Regions from separate parts of the Ligilactobacillus salivarius genome, predicted to be linked through region 3. Evidence: predicted binding sites of a transcription regulator. Region 3 holds the regulator's gene; each other region holds the start of a gene.

The links. Region 3 encodes Rex, which represses fermentation and respiration genes when NADH is low (regulators of the CRP and FNR family bind a similar motif). Its sites were predicted from a motif close to TTGTGAANTANTTCACAA; they were not measured.
Region 1: the regulator Rex is predicted to act here: its motif matches at 3,256-3,273, upstream of pdhA (pyruvate dehydrogenase (acetyl-transferring) E1 component subunit alpha).
Region 2: the regulator Rex is predicted to act here: its motif matches at 1,572-1,589, upstream of adhE (bifunctional acetaldehyde-CoA/alcohol dehydrogenase).

What each region holds. Positions count from the first base shown of each region.
Region 1 is NZ_CP117983.1:208,040-212,978, forward strand. It holds gene PTA89_RS00830 (mucin-binding protein) at 1-3,136, shown strand, start outside; gene pdhA (pyruvate dehydrogenase (acetyl-transferring) E1 component subunit alpha) at 3,474-4,571, shown strand; gene PTA89_RS00840 (alpha-ketoacid dehydrogenase subunit beta) at 4,574-4,939, shown strand, end outside.
Region 2 is NZ_CP117984.1:165,026-169,964, forward strand. It holds gene PTA89_RS09755 (fructose-1,6-bisphosphatase) at 1-1,134, shown strand, start outside; gene adhE (bifunctional acetaldehyde-CoA/alcohol dehydrogenase) at 1,671-4,328, shown strand; gene PTA89_RS09765 (NAD(P)H-dependent flavin oxidoreductase) at 4,433-4,939, shown strand, end outside.
Region 3 is NZ_CP117983.1:1,240,620-1,245,558, reverse strand. It holds gene PTA89_RS06135 (ABC-F family ATP-binding cassette domain-containing protein) at 1-1,735, opposite strand, end outside; gene PTA89_RS06130 (redox-sensing transcriptional repressor Rex) at 1,909-2,550, shown strand; gene PTA89_RS06125 (CPBP family intramembrane glutamic endopeptidase) at 2,654-3,283, opposite strand; gene groES (co-chaperone GroES) at 3,479-3,763, shown strand; gene groL (chaperonin GroEL) at 3,793-4,939, shown strand, end outside.

The DNA of each region.
Region 1 (4,939 bases), 770 kb from region 3:
TCTAGTAACAGATCAAGTAATCTGGAGCACAGATGTCCCAAGTCAAAGCTTCGACGAAGTGAAGACACCAGAAAAGGCAGGCTACACACCAGATAAAGCTGTTGTTCCAAGTGAGACAGTAACATTTGATACTGAAGATTACACAGAAACTGTAGTATATAGAGCAAATGAACAAAAAGGCAAAGTAGTGTATGTGGATGATGATAAAGACGGCCAAGAAGTCAAGCAAGGTAGTATATCTGGTAAGACAGGAGAAACCGTAAAGGTTACCCCAGAAGTGCCAGAGAATTATGAGGAAATGGCAGGAAATCCAACGGATTACACCTTCCCAGAAAATGGTACTGATGAAAGTAATGTAGTAACAATTCATTTGAAACATAAACATGAAGCAGTAACTAGAGACAACGTGGTAACAAGAACAATAGAGTATCGAGATGAACAAGGTAATCTATTAAATACCAAGAGTCAAAGTCTAACATTCACCCAACCAGGCGACAAAGATCTAGTAACAGATCAAGTAATCTGGAGCACAGATGTCCCAAGTCAAAGCTTCGACGAAGTGAAGACACCAGAAAAGGCAGGCTACACAACAGATAAAGCTGTTGTTCCAAGTGAGACAGTAACATTTGATACTGAAGATTACACAGAAACTGTAGTATATAGAGCAAATGAACAAAAAGGCAAAGTAGTGTATGTGGATGATGATAAAGACGGCCAAGAAGTCAAGCAAGGTAGTATATCTGGTAAGACAGGAGAAACCGTAAAGGTTACCCCAGAAGTGCCAGAGAATTATGAGGAAGTGGCAGGAAATCCAACGGATTACACCTTCCCAGAAAATGGTACTGATGAAAGTAACGTAGTGACAATTCATTTGAAACATAAACATGAAGCAGTAACTAGAGATAATACGGTAACAAGAACAATAGAGTATCAAGACGAAAAAGGTAATCTATTAGATACCAAGAGTCAAAGTCTAACATTCACCCAACCAGGCGACAAAGATCTAGTAACAGGCCAAATAGTTTGGAACACAGATGTCCCAAGTCAAAGCTTCGACGAAGTGAAGACGCCAGAAAGGGCAGGCTATACTCCAGATAAAGCTGTTGTTCCAAGTGAGACAGTAACATTTGATACTGAAGATTACACAGAAACTGTAGTATATAGAGCAAATGAACAAAAAGGCAAAGTAGTGTATGTGGATGATGATAAAGACGGCCAAGAAGTCAAGCAAGGTAGTATATCTGGCAAGACAGGAGAAACCGTAAAGGTTACCCCAGAAGTGCCAGAGAATTATGAGGAAGTGGCAGGAAATCCAACGGATTACACCTTCCCAGAAAATGGTACTGATGAAAGTAACGTAGTGACAATTCATTTGAAACATAAACATGAAGCAGTAACTAGAGATAATACAGTAACAAGAACAATAGAGTACCGAGATGAAAAAGGTAATCTACTAAATACCAAGAGTCAAAGTCTAAAGTTCACCCAACCAGGCGATAAAGATCTAGTAACAGATCAAGTAATCTGGAGCACAGATGTCCCAAGTCAAAGCTTCGACGAAGTGAAGACACCAGAAAAGGCAGGCTACACACCAGATAAAGCTGTTGTTCCAAGTGAGATAGTAACATTTGATACTGAAGATTACACAGAAACTGTAGTATATAGAGCAAATGAACAAAAAGGCAAAGTAGTGTATGTGGATGATGATAAAGACGGCCAAGAAGTCAAGCAAGGTAGTATATCTGGTAAGACAGGAGAAACCGTAAAGGTTACCCCAGAAGTGCCAGAGAATTATGAGGAAATGGCAGGAAATCCAACGGATTACACCTTCCCAGAAAATGGTACTGATGAAAGTAATGTAGTAACAATTCATTTGAAACATAAACATGAAGCAGTAACTAGAGACAACGTGGTAACAAGAACAATAGAGTATCGAGATGAACAAGGTAATCTATTAAATACCAAGAGTCAAAGTCTAACATTCACCCAACCAGGCGACAAAGATCTAGTAACAGATCAAGTAATCTGGAGCACAGATGTCCCAAGTCAAAGCTTCGACGAAGTGAAGACACCAGAAAAAGCAGGCTACACACCAGATAGAGCTATTGTTCCAAGTGAAACAGTAACATTTGATACTAAAGATTACACAGAAACTGTAGTATATAAGGCAAATGAACAAACCGGTCGAGTAGTATATGTGGATGATGACAACGGTGGACAAAAAGTCAAGCAAGGTAGCATATCTGGCAAGACAGGAGAAACTGTAAAGGTTACTCCAGAAGTACCAGATAATTATGAGGAAGTAGCAGGAAATCCAACGGATTACACCTTCCCAGAAGATGGCACTGATGAAAGTAACGTGGTAACAATTCATTTGAAGCATAAACATGAAACAGTTACTAAAGACAACGTGGTAACAAGAACAATAGAGTACCGAGATGAAAAAGGTAATCTACTAGATACCAAGAGTCAAAGTCTAACGTTCACTCAATCAGGCGATAAAGATCTGGTAACAAACCAAGTAACTTGGAACACAGATGTCCCAAGTCAAAGCTTCGACGAAGTGAAGACGCCAGAAAAGGCAGGCTACACTCCAGATAAGGCAAGCGTAACAGCTAAAGAAGTAACAATTAATGATAGCAATACGACAGAAGTTGTAATATATAAAGCTAATATCGTAAATGTGGTAATTAATTATGAAGACAACATGGGAAATAAGCTTGCCGATACTGGAACTGTATCTGGTAAAGAAGGAAATGAGTTTACTACTCAAGCCTTAGAAATTGCTGGTTACCACTTAATTTCTGAGAGCAAATTGGTTCATGGTATTTTTGGTAAGACTTTAGAAATTACCTTTGTATATGAGAAAAATAGTACAGATTCTACAAAGAATACAAACCAAGTTGATAAGAACGATAATAACGGTAAGGAAAGTAAAGTAGAAACTAAAACTAAGAAGTCCAATGATTTCAAAAATACTATTAACTCTAAAGATAAAGTGAATACTAAAGTATCAAGTCAAACATTACCACAAACTGGTGATCAAAAAGATAATACTACTAGTTTAGTAGGATTAATCTTAATGAGTTTAGCAGGTTTATTCGGATTTAAACGCAAGAATAAACGTGATAACTAAATAATTATAAAAGACTAATTTATTGGAAAAATCACAAAGTTAATAAAATTATGTGATGATTAACAATAGGTTAGTCTTTTTTAATTTGATTAAATAGGCATGTTAAGCTTGTAATCATTTTGTGATAACAATAACAAATATAGATCTTCATAAATTTTTTTGAACTTAATTTAAAGTTATAAATATTGATAAGTCGGCATTATATGCCATAAAATCTATTGTGCAAAAAAAAACAAAATTAACATTTTAAAAAAATAAGGTATAATAAAATTGTAAGCGTTATATAAAATAAAAATAAGTTCGGAAAATATCGCTAATTTTTAAGGAGGTTTTCAAGATGGCTGGTATTGATTTTGATAAATTAAAAAACATCGTTGATGACAAGTTTGAAACAGTTCGTGTTCTCGATAATGATGGAAATGTTGTTAACAAGGATCTATTTCCTGATTTAAGTGATGAACAAATTGTTGAATTATTTAAGAAAATGGTTTGGTCTCGTGTCCTAAACGAACGTTCAACTAAATTGAATCGTCAAGGACGTCTAGGTTTCTTCGCACCTACTGCAGGTGAAGAAGCTTCTCAAATTGGATCAGAATTTGCAATGGAAAAAGAAGACTATATCCTTCCAGCATACCGTGATGTTCCACAATTGGTATTACATGGATTGCCTTTATACAAAGCATTCTTATGGTCACGTGGTCATGTTGATGGAAATAAATATCCTGAAAACTTCAATGCACTACCACCACAAATTATTATCGGTGCTCAATATGTTCAAGCTGCAGGAATTGCTTTAGGTTTGAAGAAAAAGGGTTCTAAGAATGTAGCTTATACATACACAGGTGATGGTGGTACTTCTCAAGGTGATTTCTACGAAGGTATCAACTTCGCAGGTGCATTTAAAGCTCCAGCAATTTTTGTAGTACAAAATAATGGATACGCTATCTCAGTTCCTCGTGCAAAACAAACAGCTGCTAAAACATTAGCTCAAAAAGGTGTGGCAGCTGGAATTCCATTTGTTCAAGTAGATGGAATGGATGCACTAGCAATGTATTCAGTAATGAAAGCTGCACGTGAATATGCAGCAGCTGGTAACGGTCCAGTATTAATTGAAACATTAACATATCGTTTCGGACCACATACTTTATCTGGTGATGATCCTAAGCGTTATCGTACAGCTGAAGAAGAACAAGAATGGAAAGAAAAAGATCCATTAATTCGTATGCGTACTTACTTAGATAAGAAGGGTCTATGGTCTGAAGAAAAAGAAAAGGCATGGACAGAAGAAGTAAACAAGGAAATCGATGAAGCAATGGTTCTAACAGAAAAAGCACCTAAGCAAAAAGTTAGCGAATATCTAAAGAATGTCTTTGTTGATACACCTGCAACTATTCAAGAACAAATTGATAAATACACAAAGAAGGAGGCTGAATAACCATGGCTAAAACAACAATGATTAAAGCTATTACAGCGGCAATGGATGAAGAATTAAAGCGTGATGACAAGGTCTTAGTATTTGGGGAAGACGTTGGTAAAAACGGTGGTGTTTTCCGTGCAACTGATGGACTTCAAGAAATTTACGGAGAAGATAGAGTGTTTGATACACCACTTGCTGAATCTGGTATTGGTGGTTTAGCAGCAGGTTTAGCCTTCACTGGTTTTCGTCCAGTTCCTGAAATTCAATTCTTTGGTTTTGTTTTTGAAGTAATGGATTCAATTGCAGGACAAATCTCCCGTGAACGTTATCGTATGGGAGCAACTCGTAAGATGCCTGTTACATTTAGAGCTCCATTTGGTGGTGGG
Region 2 (4,939 bases), on a different replicon from region 3:
TTACGTCACCTTTCGAGATTTGCTGAGGAGCAATATGAGGATAATCCTCAATTTAGACCTAAATTGACTAATGGTGATGGGTATAGATTCAACGGCGAAAAGCTACAAATCACGCAAATTCATCAAGCTGTTGCGATGATGCAATTTAAGCTTGAAGGGAAAGTTATAGCTAGAAGACCAGAATTGGAAATGGATGATCGAGATTTACTTAATAAGATAGATTACAAGAAAAATGTAATTAGTTTAAATGGTAAAGAATATCCGTTACAAAATACTTGTTTCAACACTGTAGACCCTAAAAATCCTAGTGAATTAACAGATGAAGAAAATGCGATTGTAGATGAATTATTAATTTCCATTCAACATTCTACAAAATTAAAACGTCATCTAGATTTTATGATGAATAAAGGTAGTATGTACCGTACATATAATGGCAATCTCTTATTCCATGGATGTATTCCTGCAGATGAAGAAGGAAATTTCTGTAGCTTGAAGATTGGTAGTAAAGAATATTCTGGCAAAAAATTGTTTGATTTTTCTGAAAAAATGATTCGAAAAGCTTACTCTAAGCCAAATGTAAAAGATGATTTTGCCACTGATTTTATGTGGTATTTATGGCAAGGAGCTCTTTCCCCACTGTTTGGTAAGAAATCTATGACTACTTTTGAACGTTATTTTATTGCAGATAAAGCTTGTCATGAAGAAGTAAAGAATCCATATTATAAATTAAGGGAAAATAAGGATTTCTGCATCAAAATTTTACAAGAATTTGGATTTGCTGGCGATGATACTAATCATATTATCAATGGTCATACTCCAGTTAAAAGAGGCCATAATGCAATCTGCGCAGAGGGTTATATGTTGGTAATTGATGGAGGATACTCCAAAGCCTATCAGCCAACAACAGGGATCGCTGGATATACATTATTGTATAATTCATATGGCTTGCAACTAGTTTCGCATCAACCATTTACTTCAAAACAAGATGCTATTAGAAGCGGGAAAGATATCGTTTCAACGGTTCGAGTGGTAAAGCATGAATTACAACGAAAATCAGTTGCGGATACTGATATTGGTGAAAATATTAAAGAAAAAATTAGAGTTTTGTATAATTTATTGAGAAATTATGATTAGAATAAAACATCATCTCAGAGCTAATTTGAGATGATGTTTTTTGATGAAAATAGTTGTTATACGTAGCATTGACACACTTGATAATCTGATGTTGTTGTTTTTAAACTAAATGGAATTAATGGCGATTAATGAGATTTGTAAAAAACAGTGTTATTTTAACTATAATTATGAACTTAACGTTTGATCAACATTAAGTTATTTTTTTGTTGATAAAATTCTCGGAATATATTGTAAAAGTGTACCATATGAGATATGATTAAATTATAATAGAAAACGTTTACAAAAAATATTTTTTAAGTTTTTTGTTACGCTTTATTTTGTATTTTTAATCGATTGATATAAGTGACTTATTTAACAAAATCTGAGAAAAAATAAAATTAAATTTAAAAATAGTATTGATTTATTGTAGATATGATGTTATTTTATAAGTGTAATATTTGTGAATTAATTCACGATAACATAATTATATTTGTATCGTTTATTAATGGTTAAATATTAACTTATAGTTTATTTAGCTATAGTAGGAGGCTAAAGCAATGGTTAACAAGACAAACAACAAAGAAGAAGATGCTCGTGCATACACTGATGGTTTAGTAGAAAAAGCATTAAAAGCTGAACAAGAATATTCTACTTTCTCACAAGAACAAGTAGATAAAATTGTTGCAGCAGCTGCTTTGGCAGGTTCAGAAGCTGCTTTGATTTTAGCTCATGAAGCAGTAGATGAAACTGGACGTGGGGTTGTAGAAGATAAGGATACAAAGAACCGTTTCGCAACTGAAAATGTCTATAATGCTATTAAGAATGATAAAACAGTTGGTGTAATTGAAGAAGATAAGATTAAAGGCGAAGTAAAAATTGCAGCTCCACTTGGTGTTTTAGCAGGTATTGTACCTACAACAAACCCAACATCAACAGCAATGTTTAAGTCATTATTAGCATTGAAGACTAGAAACGCAATTGTATTCGCTTTCCACCCACAAGCACAAAAATGTTCAGCACATGCTGCAAAGATCGTTTATGATGCAGCTGTAAAAGCTGGTGCTCCAAAGAACATTATTCAATGGATTGAAGAACCAAGTCTAGAAAAGACAACAGCTCTTATTCAAAATCCAAAGATTGCTTCTATTTTAGCTACTGGTGGTCCAGGAATGGTTAATGCAGCTTTGAAGTCTGGTAATCCATCAATGGGTGTAGGTGCTGGTAATGGTGCTATCTACGTTGATCATACAGCACACCTTGACAGAGCTGTTGAAGATTTACTTCTATCTAAGAGATTTGATAACGGTATGATTTGTGCTACTGAAAACTCTGCAGTTGTTGAAGCTCCTATCTATGATGAATGGCTAAAGAAGATGGAAGAAAAAGGAGCATATGTTGTTCCTAAGAAAGACTATAAGAAGATTGAAGATTTCGTATTCAATGATAGACATGGTGTAAATGGCCCAGTTGCTGGTAAGCCAGCTCGCTGGATTGCTGAACAAGCTGGTGTAGAACTTCCAGAAGGTAAAGACGTAATGTTATTTGAACTTTCTGCTAAGAACATCGGTGAAAAGCTATCATCTGAAAAACTTTCTCCATTATTGTCGGTATATAAAGCAAAAGATCGTGAAGATGGTATTAAGACCGTTGCTGCATTATTAGATTATCAAGGTGCAGGCCATAACGCTGCTATCCAAATTGGTTCTCAATCCGATCCATTTATAAAAGAATTTGGTGATAGAACTAAAGCAGCTCGTATCTTGGTAAATCAACCTGATTCCATTGGTGGTATTGGCGATATTTACACAGATGGCTTACGTGCAAGTTTGACACTTGGAACAGGATCATGGGGGAAGAATTCATTGTCACATAATTTATCAACATCAGACCTATTAAATGTTAAGACAGTTGCTAAGAGACGTAACAGACCTCAATGGGTTCGTTTACCAGAAAAGATCTACTACGAAAAGAATGCTATCAGCTATCTACAAGATGAAACTGAAGATATCAACCGTGCATTCATCGTAGCTGACCCAGGAATGGTTAAGTTTGGATTTGTAGACAAAGTTTACGATCAATTAGCAGCAAGAGAAAATGAAGTTAAGACAGCTCTTTATGGAACTGTAAGACCTGACCCAATGTTAGGACAAACAATTGAAATTGCTCAACAAATGGCACAATTCGAACCAGATACAGTTATTGCTATCGGTGGTGGTTCTGCATTGGATGCTACAAAGATTGCTCGTTACATCTATGAATACTCCTTAGATCAAGAACCAGGATTCTTAGATAGCTACGAAAAAGTTAGTGAAGTATTTAAAGAATTACAACAAAAATTCGTTGATATTCGTAAGAGAATTGTTAAATTCCATCACGCTAAGAAGACAAGAATGTTTGCAATTCCAACAACATCTGGTACAGGTTCTGAAGTAACACCATATGCTGTTATTACAGATGATAATACACACGTTAAGTATCCATTAACAGACTATGAATTGACACCACAAGTAGCAATTGTAGATCCAGAATTTGTAATGACTGTTCCTAAGAGAACTGTAGCTCTATCTGGATTGGATAGTTTGTCACATGCTCTTGAATCATATGTATCAGTCATGGCATCCGATTTCACACGCCCATGGTCAATGCAAGCTATTAAGTTAGTATTTGAAAACTTGGAAGCTTCATATAAGTATGATCCAAAACATCCTACATTAGAAGGCGAAAAAGCTCGCGAAAATATGCACTATGCTGCAACATTAGCAGGTATGGCATTTGCTAATGCATTCTTGGGTATTAACCACTCAATCGCTCACAAGACTGGTGGGGAATTTGGATTACCTCATGGTTTGGCAATTTCCATTGCTATGCAACACGTAATTAAATTTAACGGTGCTTCTGGTCGTGTAAAACGTACACCATTCCCACGTTATGAAGTATATCGTGCTCAAAAAGACTATGCAGATATTGCTCGTGCATTAGGTTTGAAAGGTAACTCAGATGCTGAATTAGTAGATGCATTATGCAACAAGATTAACGATTTAATGAAGAAATTAGACGTTGAACCTAAGTTATCTGCAAATGGTGTAACTAAAGAACAATTTGAAAAAGCTCTTGATAAGATGGTTGATCGTGTTTACGATGATCAATGCACAACTGCAAATCCTCGTCAACCATACTTGGAAGAAATTCGTCAATTGTTGATCGATCAATTCTAATTATTTAGTAAATTGTAATTACCATTAATATCAATTGGGATATCTTATAACTATATGGTTGTAAGATATCCTTTTTATATTTTAAATAATTGAGGTGAGAAATCATGAATCGAATTACAGAAATGTTAGGAATTAAATATCCAATTATTCAAGGAGCGATGCAAGATGTAGCCAAAGCAAGATTGGTGGCAGCTGTTTCTAATGCTGGTGGGCTAGGTGTATTAGCTTCAGGTCAAGATACACCTGAACAGGTACGCGAAGAAATCCATAAAGTAAAAGAATTAACTGATAAACCATTTGCTGTTAACTTGATGTTTTTAAATAAGAAAGTTCCAGAAATCGTTGATGTTGTCATTGAAGAAGGAGTAAAAATTGTAACAACTGGTGCTGGTACACCTAAATTGTACATGCCTAAACTAAAGGAAGCAGGAATAAAAGTAATGCCTGTAATTCCAAACGTAAAAATTGCTAAGAAGATGGAAGAGCTAGGTGTAGATGCTGTTATTGCTGAAGGTATGGAGAGTGGAGGTCATATTGGAACTATGACATCACAAATACTCTGGCCTCAAGTTGTTGACGCTGTAAAAATTCCGGTTATTGCAGCTGGGGGA
Region 3 (4,939 bases):
TACGCTGTTGTTTTTGTAATTCTTTACTTTTCTTATAGTTAAGTTGCTTTTGAGAAGTTTTTGAAACTTGTTGATCATCTTGAGATTGTTCTGCCTCTTTAGCTGCTTCAATTGCTTCTAATTCAGCTTTTTTCTCTAAATAATAATCATAGTTACCAAGGTATAAGTTACTTCCCTCTGGAGTGATTTCAAGAACGGTATCAGCGACTTGATTGATGAAGTAACGGTCATGGGAAACAAATAAGATGGTTCCTTCAAAATCAATTAAAGCACTCTCTAATACTTCTTTACTATCTATATCTAAATGATTAGTGGGTTCGTCGAGCATTAAGAAATTATCTTCTTGTAGAGCAAGTTTTGTTAATGTTAATCTGGCCTTTTCCCCACCAGAAAGATTATGTACTACTTTTTTAACATCATCACCGACAAATAAGAAACTACCTAATAATGAGCGAACGTCTTTTTCTAACATATTAGGATGATCATCCCAGATTTCATTTAAGACAGTTTTTTTATCATGTAGGTTTTGTTGTTCCTGATCGTAGTACCCAGTTTGAACATTAGTACCAAAAGTAGCAGATCCATGGATGAAAGGAATATTTCCTAAAATACTCTTTAGTAAGGTGGATTTGCCAATTCCATTAGGTCCGACAACAGCCATTGCATGATGTTTGCGTAATTCGAAAGTGATAGGATTTGAAATAACTTTTGAATCATAGCCAATAGCAGCATCTGTAACCTTTAAAACTACATTTCCACTTTCCTTGCTAGCATGAAATTTAAAATGAGGGCCTTTTTCTTCACCTTCAGGACGCTCTAATCTATCCATTTTCTCTAATTGTTTTCTTTTACTTTGAGCTCTTTTAGTTGTGGAAGCTCGAACTAAGTTTTTATTAACAAAATCCTCTAATTTTTGAATTTTCACTTGTTGCTTTTCATATTCTTTCCATTGAGTACGCAAGCGAGAAGCTTTTTCTTCAATATAATGAGAATAATTTCCAACATAATGACTAGAATGTTGATGACTTAATTCATAAACTTCATTGACAACTTTATCTAAGAAGTAGCGGTCATGTGAAACAATTAAAAGGGCACCGGTATAACCTTGGATATAATTTTCTAACCAAGTCAAAGTTTCAATGTCGAGGTGGTTAGTAGGTTCGTCAAGGATTAATAAATCACGTTTTTCTAAAAGTAATTTAGCTAAAGCTAAACGAGTTTTTTGTCCACCTGATAAGTCAGAAACCATTTTTCCATAGTCTTCTTCAAAGAATTGGAAACCATGTAAAACAGCTTTTACTTCATTTTCATAACCATAACCATTATTTTCTTGGAAGTCATGTTGTAATTGATCATATTGATTTAATAATTGTTGATATTCCTTAGATTCATGTGGAATTGACGGAGAAGCAATCTTTTCTTCAAGTTGATGAATCTTAGCTTCCATCTTTTGCAAGGGTTCAAAGACACTTAACATTTCATCTAATACATTTTTAGTAGATTCTAATCCTGTATGTTGTGCTAAATATCCAATAGTTAAATCTCGTTTAGTAACGATTTTTCCTTCATCTGGAAGTGATTCACCGATTAACATTTTTATTAGTGTAGATTTTCCTGCTCCGTTGCGACCAACAAGTGCGATCTTGGAATTATCTTTTATATCAAGATTGACATTCTCAAAAAGGATATCTGCTCCAAAATGTCGGGCAACTTGCTGTGCTTGTAAAAGTAGCATAAAATCACCTTTTCTATTAATTTACTGTATTATAACACTAAGACGATTTATAGTGTAACATAGAAATTTCACAAATAAAAACGTTAAAGATGATAATTAAGCCAATATATTGTATAATTGTGGAGCTATGTGTTAAACTTATGTTAAATATTTCACGAAAAGAGGAAAGTCTAATGGCAGAAGTAAAGATTCCGCAGGCTACTGCAAAACGTCTACCGATATATTATCGTTATCTAAGACTATTATCTAATTCTGGAAAGAATAGAGTTTCTTCAACAGAATTAGCTGAAGCCGTAAAAGTAGATTCTGCTACTATTCGACGTGATTTTTCGTATTTTGGTGCTTTAGGTAAACGTGGTTACGGATATGATGTACAAAGTTTACTTGATTTTTTTACTAAGCAATTAAATCAAGATACGTTAACTAATGTTGCTTTGGTTGGGGTTGGTAATTTAGGACATGCTTTATTGAACTTTAATTTCCATCAAAGTAATCATGTAAGAATTAGTGCAGCATTTGATGTAAATGAAGATATTACGGGAACAATTCAAAGTGGAATTCCAGTATATCCAATGTCTGATATGAAAGAACAATTAAAGTTACAGCAAATTGAAATTGTAATTTTAACTGTTCCAGCTCCTGTAGCACAAAAAGTTACAGATGAGTTAGTGGAAGTTGGTGTAAGGGGAATATTGAATTTTACACCACTTAGAATTACTGTACCAGAAAATATACGTGTGCAAAATGTAGATTTGACGAATGAAATGGAAACTTTGATTTATTTCTTGAATCATTTTGGAAGCACAGAAGAGTAGTGTTACATAGAAGACCGAAATGAGTCTCAAAATAAAAATTGCTGAAGATTATGATGTTATCTAATCACATTAATCTTCAGCAATTTTTTGATATTAATAACTTCTAAAGCGATGATAGAAGTATAATAAACAAGTTTAGAAATATATGACTAAAAGTAGAAGTAATAATCGTTCCAGTCCGATAGTAAATATAGCAAAACAAAAGGCCAATACTAGCATAGATAAGGAAATGACCATCCATATGAGCTAAACTAAATAGAAGACTGGAAATTAAGGCAGCAGGTAGAAAAGGGATGAATCTTGAAAAATTTCCAAATAAAACTTTTCTAAAAATTAACTCTTCCATTACAGGTGCAACAATTCCAGGTACTAAAATGTAGTATGGGTAATGGTGAACAATTTCTAACAATAGGTTAGTATTAGCTGAATATGATGAAAAATGAAAAAGTCCTGATTCGATACGAGATAATCCAATTTGAATTATGAGGGCACCGACCATACCAAGGATACTCCAGAGTAAAATAGATTTAAGTTTAATAGTTTTATATTCTAATTTATTTTTAAAAGAGAATCTATGATTGAGATAAACAATAAACAACATGCAGAGTATTCCAATAATAGTTTCAACCAAATAAAAATTATGACTTTGATTATAAAAAATATTGAATATTGCTAACAAAATTTGATAACCAATATAGGTTAGCAATAAGGGAATAGAATTTCTTTGTTCCAAATTAATTATCACCTTTCATTTTTAAGTTTAATTGTACCATTAACAGGTCAAATAAAAAAATTAGCACTCTAATGTGTCGAGTGATAAAAAATACTTGCAATTTATATTTAAAGTGGTTATAGTATTAATTGTAGTTAGCACTCAAGAGTTGAGAGTGCTAAATGATACAGATGATTGATATTGGAGGGATTAGACGTGCTTAAACCATTAGGAGATCGCGTTGTTTTAAAAGTTCAAAAGGAAGAAGAACAATCCATTGGTGGAATTGTTATCGCAAGTAATGCAAAAGAAAAGCCTACAACAGGTGAAGTAATTGCTGTTGGTAACGGACGTATCTTAGACAATGGACAAAGGGTTGAACCTGAAGTAAAAGTTGGTCAATCAGTTGTTTTTGATAAGTATGCTGGTTCTGAAGTTAAATATGAAGGCGAAGAATATTTAGTAATCCGTGAAAATGACATTATTGCGGTTATAGATTAATTTTTAATTAATTTGAGGTGAAGAGATTTATGGCAAAGGAAATTAAGTTTTCAGAAGATGCTCGTTCAAAGATGTTGAAGGGTGTAGATAAATTAGCAAATACAGTAAAATCAACTATTGGTCCTAAAGGCCGTAATGTTGTTTTGGAACAATCTTATGGTTCCCCCACAATTACAAATGATGGTGTAACAATTGCTAAGGCTATTGATTTAGAAGATCATTTCGAAAATATGGGAGCAAAATTGGTGTCTGAAGTTGCTTCTAAGACAAATGATATTGCAGGTGATGGTACAACAACTGCTACTGTTTTAACACAAGCTATTGTAAATGAAGGTATGAAGAATGTAACTGCTGGTGCAAACCCAGTTGGAATTCGTCGTGGTATTGAATTAGCAACTAAGGCTGCAGTTGATGCATTACATGAAATGTCCCATACAGTAGAATCCAAGAGTGATATTGCACAAGTTGCTTCTATTTCATCTGCTAACGAAGAAGTTGGTAAATTAATTGCCGATGCTATGGAAAAAGTTGGTAATGATGGTGTTATTACAATTGAAGAATCTAAAGGTATCGATACTTCTTTAGATGTTGTTGAAGGTATGCAATTTGATAGAGGATATCTATCACAATATATGGTAACTGATAATGATAAGATGGAAGCTGATTTAGATAATCCATACATTTTATTAACAGATAAGAAGATTTCAAACATTCAAGAAGTATTACCATTATTGCAATCAATTGTACAACAAGGTCGTCCATTATTGATTATTGCTGATGATGTAGACGGTGAAGCATTACCTACACTTGTTTTGAACAAGATTCGTGGAACATTTAACGTTGTTGCAGTTAAAGCTCCAGGATTTGGCGATCGTCGTAAGGCAATGTTACAAGATATTGCTACATTGACAGGTGCTACTGTTATCACAGATGACTTAGGCTTACAATTGAAAGATACAACAGTTGAACAATTAGGTTCTGCTGGAAAAGTAACAGTAACTAAGGAAAATACAACAATTGTTGAAGGTGCTGGTGATAAGGACAAGATTGCTGAACGTGTAGAACAAATTAAGAAGCAAATTAGTGAAACAACTTCTGATTTTGATCGTGAAAAATTACAAGAACGTTTGGCTAAATTATCTGGTGGTGTTGCAGTTATTAAAGTTGGTGCTGCAA